DNA from 3 places in the Agreia sp. genome. Region 1 is predicted to be linked to each of the others. Evidence: predicted binding sites of a transcription regulator. Region 1 holds the regulator's gene; each other region holds the start of a gene.
The links. Region 1 encodes HrcA, which represses chaperone genes, less so after heat shock. Its sites were predicted from a motif close to TTNGCACTCGNNNNNNNCGAGTGCNAA; they were not measured.

Region 2: the regulator HrcA is predicted to act here: its motif matches at 2,090-2,116, upstream of groL (chaperonin GroEL).
Region 3: the regulator HrcA is predicted to act here: its motif matches at 1,538-1,564, upstream of groES (co-chaperone GroES).

What each region holds. Positions count from the first base shown of each region.
Region 1 covers NZ_CAXVWM010000175.1:51,671-54,903, forward strand. The annotation lists gene dnaJ (molecular chaperone DnaJ) at 1-1,014, opposite strand, end outside; gene hrcA (heat-inducible transcriptional repressor HrcA) at 1,111-2,133, opposite strand; gene ACE5CZ_RS12785 (DUF4870 domain-containing protein) at 2,301-2,855, shown strand; gene ACE5CZ_RS12790 (DUF4870 domain-containing protein) at 2,925-3,233, shown strand, end outside.
Region 2 covers NZ_CAXVWM010000169.1:2,727-5,959, reverse strand. The annotation lists gene msrB (peptide-methionine (R)-S-oxide reductase MsrB) at 1-35, opposite strand, end outside; gene ACE5CZ_RS12280 (GNAT family N-acetyltransferase) at 119-589, shown strand; gene ACE5CZ_RS12275 (DUF3263 domain-containing protein) at 726-995, shown strand; gene ACE5CZ_RS12270 (LytR C-terminal domain-containing protein) at 1,013-1,645, shown strand; gene ACE5CZ_RS12265 (cold-shock protein) at 1,828-2,031, shown strand; gene groL (chaperonin GroEL) at 2,152-3,233, shown strand, end outside.
Region 3 covers NZ_CAXVWM010000133.1:59,554-62,786, forward strand. The annotation lists gene rarD (EamA family transporter RarD) at 109-1,065, opposite strand; gene groES (co-chaperone GroES) at 1,166-1,462, opposite strand; gene ACE5CZ_RS10540 (SAM-dependent methyltransferase) at 1,629-2,816, shown strand; gene ACE5CZ_RS10545 (hypothetical protein) at 2,881-3,233, opposite strand, start outside.

The DNA of each region.
Region 1 (3,233 bases):
CTGCTTCATGAGTTCTTTCTGCTTGTGGTCGAGCTTCGTCGGCGTCGTGACCTGCACTCCGATCTTCAGGTCGCCTCGGCCCTGTCCGCGAAGATGCGTGATGCCTCGACCCTTGATCGTGAGGATCTCGGCGCTCTGGGTGCCGGGCCTGATCTCGACATCGATGTCGCCGTCGAGCGCCGTGACGCTCGAGGTCGTGCCGAGCACCGCATCCCACATGAAGACCTCGAGCGTGCACAGGATGTCGTCGCCGTTGCGGCTGAAGACGTCGTGGTGGCGCACCTTCATCGCGAGGTACAGATCGCCGTTCGGCCCGCCTGCCGGGCCGACTTCTCCCTGGCCGATGAGCTGCAGCCTCAGGCCCGAGTCGACGCCGGCCGGGATGTCGACGGGGATCGACCGGCGCGCGCGCACGCGCCCCTGCCCCTGGCACGTGACGCAGGGCGCCGGGATGACCGTGCCATAACCACGGCAGGTTCCACAGGGTGCACTCGTCATGACGTTGCCGAGGAGCGAGCGCACGGCGCGCTGGATCTGACCGCTGCCTCCGCAGATGTCGCAGGTGACGGGGGATGTGCCGGGCTGGCAGCATGAGCCGTTGCAGGTCTCGCAGACCACCGCGGTGTCGACCTCCAGGTCGCGATGGGTGCCGAAAATGACCTCGCCCAGGTCGATCTCGACCCGCAGGAGGGCGTCCTGCCCACGCTCTTCTCGCGACTTCGGGCCTCGGGATCCGCCTTGTGCTCCGAAGAACGTCTCGAAGATGTCGCCGAATCCTCCGAACCCGCCCGCGCCGCCTGCGGAACCCATCTGGGGACCCCTGTCGTAGTCGCGACGCTGCCCCGGATCGCTCAGCACGTCGTAGGCGTGGGTCACCGCTTTGAACTTGTCTTCGGCGTCGGGCGCCGAGTTCACGTCGGGGTGCAGTTCTCGAGCCAGCCGCCGATACGCCTTCTTGATCTCTTCGGGGGTGGCGCTTTTGGCTACGCCGAGCACGTCGTAATGGTCAGCCACGAGGGCGTCTCCTTCTCAGTCGGGATGCGCTGGCCGCGGGAGGGCAGCGTTCTGTCGTATCGAGCCAGCGCCAGAACAGCGCGCGGGAAGATGAAGTCAACTCTCTCCGAGGGTGCGGGAGAGGTAGCGGGCGACGGCGCGCACGGCCGCGATGTTGCTCGAGTAGTCCATGCGTGTCGGGCCGAGGACTCCGAGGTGGGCGAGGGAGCCGCCCTGAGCGCTGTAGCCGCTCGCGAGAATGGAGGTCTCGCCCAATCCGAACGGATCGTTCTCTCGACCGATGCTCACAGACACGCCGCGTTGGTCGGCCTCGAGTTCGCTGAACAGACGCAGGAGGACGACCTGCTCCTCGACCGCTTCGAGCACGGGAAGGATGCTGCCGTGGAAATCCTCTTCGGTGCGCACGAGGTTGGATGCCCCCGCGATGACCAGTTTGTCGTGGCGCGTGGCCGCCACGTGCTCGGCGATGGCCGCCACGAGCACCCGCACCACCGGCATCCGGGATGCCGCGAACAGGCCCGGCAGATCGCCGAGCCGGGAGGCCGCCTCGACGACGCCCACGCCCGCGAGCGCGGTGTTGAGCTTGGCACGGATCTCGCCGATGAAATCGACGTCGACCTCGCTGGGCACATCGACGACGCGCTGGTCGACGTGCCCCGAGTCTGTGATCACGACGAGCAGGAGCTTCTGAGGGGCGAGGGCGACGACCTCGAGATGCCGGAAACGGGCCTGCTGCAACGAGGGGTACTGCACCATCGCGACCTGCCGGGTGAGCTGGGAGAGCAGGCGCACGGTGCGTGCGAGAACGTCGTCGAGGTCGGCGGGCTCGCCGAGGAAGGTCTCAATGGCCTGGCGCTGAGCCGAGGTCAAGGGTTTCAGATCGGCGAGGTGATCGACGAACAGCCGGTATCCCTTGTCGGTCGGAATGCGACCCGACGAGGTGTGCGGTGCCGTGATCAGCTCTTCTTCTTCGAGGAGGGCCATGTCGTTTCGAATCGTCGCGGCCGAGACGCCGAACGAATGCCGATCGACGATCGATTTCGAACCGACGGGTTCGCGAGAGGCGACGTAGTCTTGAACGATGACGCGGAGCACCTCGAGGCTGCGGTCGGAAACCATGTCGCGTCACCTCTCTCTCGTCTGCACGGGTTCACGAACAACTGGCACTCCGAGATCCTGAGTGCCAATTATATCTTGCCGTGGGCGTCACGGGATCATTGCCCGCACAGTCGATTGCGCAGTATCTTGTGCTGAAAGCCCATATCAGCGACGAAAGGCCGCGACTCATGTCCGATCCCAATGCAGCGCCGCAGAACAACGCGGGCGCAGGCGACCCGACGCCCCCTCCGTACACACAGCCGGCGGGCCAGGTGCCACCCGACTTCGGAACGCCGGCCGGCGCCTCTGTGCCTCCGCAGTACGGCGCCCCATCCGCGGGCCAGACTCCTCCTCCCGGGTACACCCCTCAGCCCGCCGCGACCCCGGGTGCACCGCTCAGCCAGTCGGACGACAAGCTCTGGGCATCACTCGCGCACTTCGGTGGGGTATTGAGCTTCATTCCCCCTCTGATCATCTGGCTGGTCTTCAAGGATCGCGGTCCTCTGGTGAACCAGGAGGGCAAGGAATCGCTCAACTATCAGATCACCATCGCCATCGCGTGGGTCGCCAGCTTCATCGTCGGCGCCATCCTGGCGTTCATCCCCTTCATCGGGGGCATTCTCGCGCTCATCATCACGCTGGCCATCTGGGCGGCCCAGATCATCTTCCCGATCATCGGCGGCGTGAAAGTGAACGGCGGCGGCACCTACCGCTATCCGTTCGCCATCCGACTCATCAAGTAGCCCATTTTGCACGACAGCGCCGGTCGACACCCCGTGTCGGCCGGCGCTTCTTTTGCTTTAATGGTCGACATGACTGCAGCCCCGCCTCCGTTCGAGACCGCATACCAGCCCCAGCCGCCGATGACGCCGCAAGACCAACGCCTCTGGGCGACGCTCATCCACCTCGGGGGAATCCTCTTCGGGTTTCTACCGGCCCTCGTGGGCTACCTCGTGCTGAAAGGCCGGGGCGAATTCATCAGAGAGCACACGCTCGAAGAGCTGAACTTTCAGATCTCCCTGGCCATCTATATGGCGGCGGTCGTGCTCATCGGCATTCCCACGTTCTTCATCGGAACGATTCTGGCCCTGCCCCTGGGAATCGCGGCGATCGTGTTCATG
Region 2 (3,233 bases), on a different contig from region 1:
CAGTCGTCGTCGCTTTTCTGAACGGCGTAATCCATCGACACGACACTCCTTCTCCGCCCGGTCGCGGCTCCGCGACCACCTGGGGCTCACCTCCATCATCACAGTAAACTTGGCGCCCGTGCCCCCCGAATCCCATGCCACAATCGTGCAGAAGACGTGGAACGAGCTGACCACCGGCGAGCTCTACGAGATTCTCAAGCTGCGCACCGACGTCTTCTTCGTCGAGCAGAAGGTCGACGAGAGCGAGCTCGATCGTCGTGACACGGAGGCGACCACCGAGCATCTCTGGATCGCGGGAGAGAACGGCGATGTCGCCGCCTACCTGCGGGTTCTGCGAGACGACGTGCCGGAATATGCAGACGCGTTCCGTCTGCCGGGCCGTGTCGTCGTCGGCTCCGCTTATCGAGGGCGCGGCCTCGCGCAGCTTCTGCTCGCCCGGGTCGTCGAACTCCACGGCTCCGAGTCGCTGCTGCTGCATTCCCAGAGCTACATCACGGGCCTGTATGAGGCGTTCGGTTTCGTCGCCGTGGGCGAGGAGTTCGTCGAAGCGGGCATCCCGCATCGCACGATGTACCGGGCCGGGCGATAGGCATCGCGGCATGCCCGCCTCATTCGGCTGATCCAGAGGGTGCCGCCCATAGGATGTTGACGATCGGGGGCCGGATGGCTTTCGGGCAGAAGAGGGAGGTCGTGTGGGCGCCGCGAAGAATCTCGATGCGCAGCGGATGGGCGACGGCACTCTGCCGGCCTTGAGTGCCCGCGACGTCGCGATTTTGGCGTTCGAACGCACCTGGTGGAAGCATGCCGGTGTCAAGGAGCAGGCCATCCGCGACGAGTTCGCGCTCTCTGCCGCCCGCTACTATCAACTGCTGGGGGCCCTCATCGACTCGCCGGCCGCCCTCGCTCACGATCCCATGCTCATCAAGAGGCTGCACCGCGTGCGGGATGCCCGGACGACGGCACGAACAGAGCGCCTCACGTCACTCGACGACTAGAACCCGAGACCACAACCATGGCCAAGCCTCCCTCAGATCGCTTCGACACCATCCCGGCAGACCTGCACCGAACCGGGGCCCACCGCGGCCCGCGGCGCAGGGGCCGGGGGTGGATCGCGTTCGCCTGGGCTGCGCTCGCGACCGGCGTGATCGTTGCGGGCGGAGTGATCGGCCTCGCGATCATCAACGACAATCTCAAGTTCACCGGCATCCTGGGCGGCACGACGGCCTCGTCGTCGACGCCGGCCCCCGAATCCACGCCCACGATCACGCCGACCGTCGATCCGGCCCTCACGGTCACCGTGCTCAATGGAACCGAGACCTCGGGTCTCGCGGCGAGTGTCGGAGAGTCGCTGCGCGAAGCCGGATGGGCCGGCGTCGGCTCGACCGCCAACGCGAGTGCCACCGACTTCACGACGACCACGGTCTACTACGTCGACCCCGCGAACGAGGCCGCCGCACTCGGCCTGGCCGACTCGCTCTTCGCCGAAGCGACGGCCGACGCGGCGACGAACGGCGTCACCCTCTCGATCACGGCGATCAGGGTCGAGCGGTCCGATCAATTCCAGGGCGCCAGCCTCACGGTGGTGCTGGGCGCCGACTTCCTCGAGCCTTCCGCCGACGGCACGGCGGACGAGCCCGCGCAGTAGGCGCGACGGGCCGCGTTCGGCCCTATATTTCGGCGATGTTTCGACCGTGAAAAAAGGCGGAAACGGATGGCGCGTTTCGCCGTCTGCGCCCGCAACCCGGCGACCGTGCTGATTAGTATCGGCCATGGTCGCCCGTTCCTCGGGCGGCTGACAGACATACGCATTCGGCAATGGGAGTGACAATGGCGAACGGAACCGTGAAGTGGTTCAACGCTGAAAAGGGCTACGGATTCATCACCGTCGATGAGGGGGGACAGGACGTCTTCGTTCATTACTCGGCGATAGAGATGGGCGGCTACAAGGTGCTCGAAGAGGGCCAGCAGGTCGTCTTCGAGGTCGGCACCGGAGCGAAGGGGCCCCAGGCCGAAGCCGTCCGGCCTGCCTAGCCCTCCCAACGCTCCTTGCCGCAGCTTGCACTCGCCTGCCCAGAGTGCCAATATTGTCTTAGCACTCTCTCCAATGGAGTGCTAATTCTTTGATTGTCTCCGGGAGGGACAGAAACACTTATGGCAAAGATCATTGCTTTCGATGAAGAGGCCCGTCGTGGCCTCGAGCGTGGACTGAACATTCTGGCCGACGCCGTCAAGGTCACACTCGGCCCGCGCGGTCGCAACGTCGTCCTCGAGAAGAAGTGGGGCGCTCCCACCATCACGAACGACGGCGTCTCGATCGCGAAAGAGATCGAACTCGACGACCCGTACGAGAAGATCGGTGCTGAGCTCGTCAAGGAGGTCGCCAAGAAGACCGACGACGTCGCTGGCGACGGAACGACCACGGCAACCGTGCTCGCTCAGGCGCTCGTTCGCGAAGGCCTGCGCAACGTCGCGGCCGGCGCCGACCCCATCACCCTGAAGCGCGGCATCGAGAAGGCCGTCGCCGCTGTGACCGCCGAGCTCGTCGCCAACGCGAAAGAGATCGAGACGAAAGAAGAGATCGCCGCGACCGCGTCCATCTCTGCCGGAGACCCCGAGATCGGCGCGCTGATCGCCGAGGCCATCGACAAGGTCGGCAAAGAGGGCGTCGTCACCGTCGAGGAGTCGAACACGTTCGGCACCGAGCTCGAACTCACCGAGGGCATGCGCTTCGACAAGGGTTACCTGTCGCAGTACTTCGTCACCGACCCCGACCGCCAGGAAGCCGTCTTCGAAGACCCCTACATCCTGATCGTCAACAGCAAGGTCTCGAATATCAAAGACCTGCTGCCGATCGTCGACAAGGTGATCCAGAGCGGCAAGCAGCTGCTCATCATCGCCGAAGACGTCGACGGCGAGGCCCTGGCCACGCTCGTGGTCAACAAGATCCGCGGCATCTTCAAGTCGGTCGCTGTCAAGGCACCGGGCTTCGGCGACCGTCGCAAGGCGCAGCTTCAAGACATCGCCATTCTCACCGGCGGACAGGTCATCTCTGAAGAGGTCGGCCTCAAGCTCGAGAACGTGACCCTCGACCTGCTGGGCAAGGCTCGCAAGGTCGTCATCACGAAAGACGAGACGACGATCGTCGAGGGTGCCGGCGACGCCGATGCCATCGCCGGACGCGTTCAGCAGATCCGCAACGAGATCGAGAACACCGACAGCGACTACGATCGCGA
Region 3 (3,233 bases), on a different contig from region 1:
TACGGCACAACGAAGTTGGCCGTCCTGTAAAGCTAACGGCCCGAGGTCGCACCGACAATACATTCCTGTTACGGGCGTGTAACGCGACCCAATCGTTACCTTTGCCCGTCAGACCGCCTCCGCCACACGCATCCGGCCCGCCCGGGCAGTTCGAATGAGGTCGACGGAGAGCACGATCAGGGCGAGCCAGACGAGGCTGAAGCCGAGCCACCTTTCGAGCGGCATCGGCTCGCCGAGGATGAACACCCCGAAAAGGAACTGGAGAATCGGAGCCACGTACTGGATGAAGCCCATGTAGATGAGCGGCAGCCTCTTCGCCGCCGAGGCGAAGAGCAGCAGGGGCACAGCGGTGATCACTCCCGCCCCGATCATCAGGACGACGTGCACGGCACCCGACGATCCGAGGGCGAGACCCGGCGACGTCGATGCCACAACGATGACCTGCACGGCGGCGACGGGGAGCAGCCACAGGGTCTCGAGGGTGAGGCCCGACACGGCGTCGACCGACCGGCCGACCCTCTTCTTCACGAAACCGTAGAGTCCGAAAGAGAATGCCAGGATGAGGGCGATCCAGGGCACGGACCCGTAGCCGACCGTGAGCACACCGACGGCGATCACGCTGATACCCAGTGCGACCCACTGAGCTACGCGCAGCCGCTCCCCCAAGATCATCACACCCAGCAAGATCGTGACGATCGGGTTGATGAAGTAGCCGAGTGCCGTCTCGACGACGTGCCCGCTCGTGGCGCCGATCACGTAGGTCTGCCAGTTGACGTAGATCAGCACGCCTGCGAGGCCCATCGTGAACAGGAGGCGCGGCTGCCGCACGATGGCGATGAACGCCGGCCACGCGCGCGTGATCGTGATGACGAGCGCGCAGAACGCCAGCGAGAAGAAGATGCGCACAGCCACGATCTCGAAGGGACCCGAAGGCAGGAGCATCAAAAAGTACGCGGGCAGAAACCCCCACAACGTGTATGCGCCTACGGCGTAGAGTATGCCCGACCGCGACGGCTGGTCGTCGAGCTGCGGGGCGGATACGGGGGAAGCGGCGGGTCTGGACACTCAAGGAATGCTACCTCCGGCCTCGGTCCGCCGGGCTCGCCGCACAACGAAAAAGACCCGGATGGCAGAGCCACCCGGGTCTTTGGCTGTTTGTCGAAGGTCAGCGAACGACCACGGCGAGCACGTCGCGGGCCGACAGCACGAGAAGGTCTTCTCCGCCGTACTTGACCTCAGTTCCGCCGTACTTGGAGTAGATGACCTTGTCGCCCACGGCGACGTCGATCGGAACGCGGTTGCCGTTGTCGTCTACGCGACCGGGGCCCACGGCGACGACCTCGCCCTCTTGGGGCTTCTCTTTGGCAGTGTCAGGAATGACCAGGCCCGAGGCCGTGGTCTGCTCTGCCTCGACCTGGCGGATAACGATGCGATCCTCGAGCGGCTTGATGGAGACCGACACGGTTGACCTCTTCTTTCTTCACGTCTGTATTAGCACACTCATAACCAGAGTGCTAAGACGAGTTTAGGGGGTCGACTGGCACTCGGTCAATCCGAGTGCCAGCCGCGGCGGCACGCCGAACCCGTCTGACCGGCGTCTAGGCTGACGGGGTGAACTGGCACAGCGAATGAACTCAGACGAGCTCGGCCTGGTGATGACGTCGACGGCCCTGCGGCTGCTCGATTCGCTGCCGGCCTACGGCGACATCACCGATATCGTCGCGACTGTCGCCGCCCTTCGTCGCGACGGACATCCGGCAGACCTCGTGTCGGCGGTCCTGACGCAGTCGCGACTGCGGGCGAAGGCCACGACGAAGTTCGGCGAGTTCGCATCGCGCATGCTGTTCACCGAGGCGGGACTCGAGCAGGCCACGCGCCTGCGGGTCGCCGCCCTGCACGCCGGGCGATACCAGGCCGCCGGCATCCGGAGCGTCGCAGACCTGGGGTGCGGTATCGGGGCCGATGCCCTCGCCCTCGCCGCGCTCGACTTCGAGGTGCAGGCCGTCGAGCACGACGAAGTCACCGCGGCGATCGCCTCGTACAACCTGGCGCCGTTCTCAAACGTCTCCGTGAGCCTCGGCGACGCCGTCGACCATGACCTCTCACGCGTCGAGTCGGTCTATCTCGACCCCGCGCGACGCACGGCCGGCCACTCCGACACCCGCCGCCTCACCGATCCGAGCGACTACTCGCCGTCGCTCGACTTCGCCTTCGGCGCGGCCCGCAGCATGCCCACGGGCATCAAGCTCGGACCGGGTTTCGACCGCGACATGATTCCCGACGAAGCCGAAGCGCAGTGGATCTCGGTCGACGGCCAGCTGGTCGAGAACAGCCTGTGGTTCGGCTCGCTCGCTCGTGAGGGCATCGCCCGCAGCGCGCTCGTGCTGCGTGGCCAGCACAGCGCCGAGCTGGTCGCTGCCGGCGACAGTATCGATGCTGAGGTGGGCGAGCTCGGCACGTACCTGTACGAGCCCGACGGATCGGTGATCCGCGCCAGACTCATCGGCGACCTCGCCCGATCGTTGGGCGCTCGCATGCTGAGCGAGCAGATCGCCTACCTCAGCTCCGACGCGCTGGTCTCGTCTCCGTTCGTGGCGGCGTTCCGCGTCATCGATACGCTGCCGAGCGACGAAGCGAAGCTCAAGAAAGAGTTGCGGCGCCGGGGCATCGGGCGGCTCGAGATCAAGAAGCGCGGCGTCGACATCGACCCGGCCGTTCTGCGGCGACGACTGTCGCTGTCGGGAGAGGGCGAGGCGACCCTGGTGATGACCCGGGTCGCGGGTCGCCACACGACGATTCTCGCCGAACGGGTCTGAAAAAAGTCTCCACACGAACGAAACGCCCTCCGCCGTGGGGCGGAGGGCGTTTCGGTACTGAGACCTAGTAGCTGCTGTAGCCGGAGTTCGCAGTTCCGATGATGATGAACAGCAATACGATGCCGAAGATGATGGACAGCGCGATGCCGGCGAAACCGGTGATGATCGCGGTCAGCCAGAATCCCTTCGCGGCGGGCTCGCGCTTTTTGCCGAGGAACCCGAGAACGACGGCCCCGATCGAGAAGACCAACCCGAAACCGAACCCGAACAGCGAGACGACGATGCCGACGATACCCGCGATCATGCCGATGAGGCTGAGCGTCTTGGGGGCCGAAGCGACCGGCGAGTAGGGCTGTCCGTAGGGCGCGGCGCCATTGGGGGCCTGCGCGTACGGGTTGGCCGGGGGTGCCTGCTGGT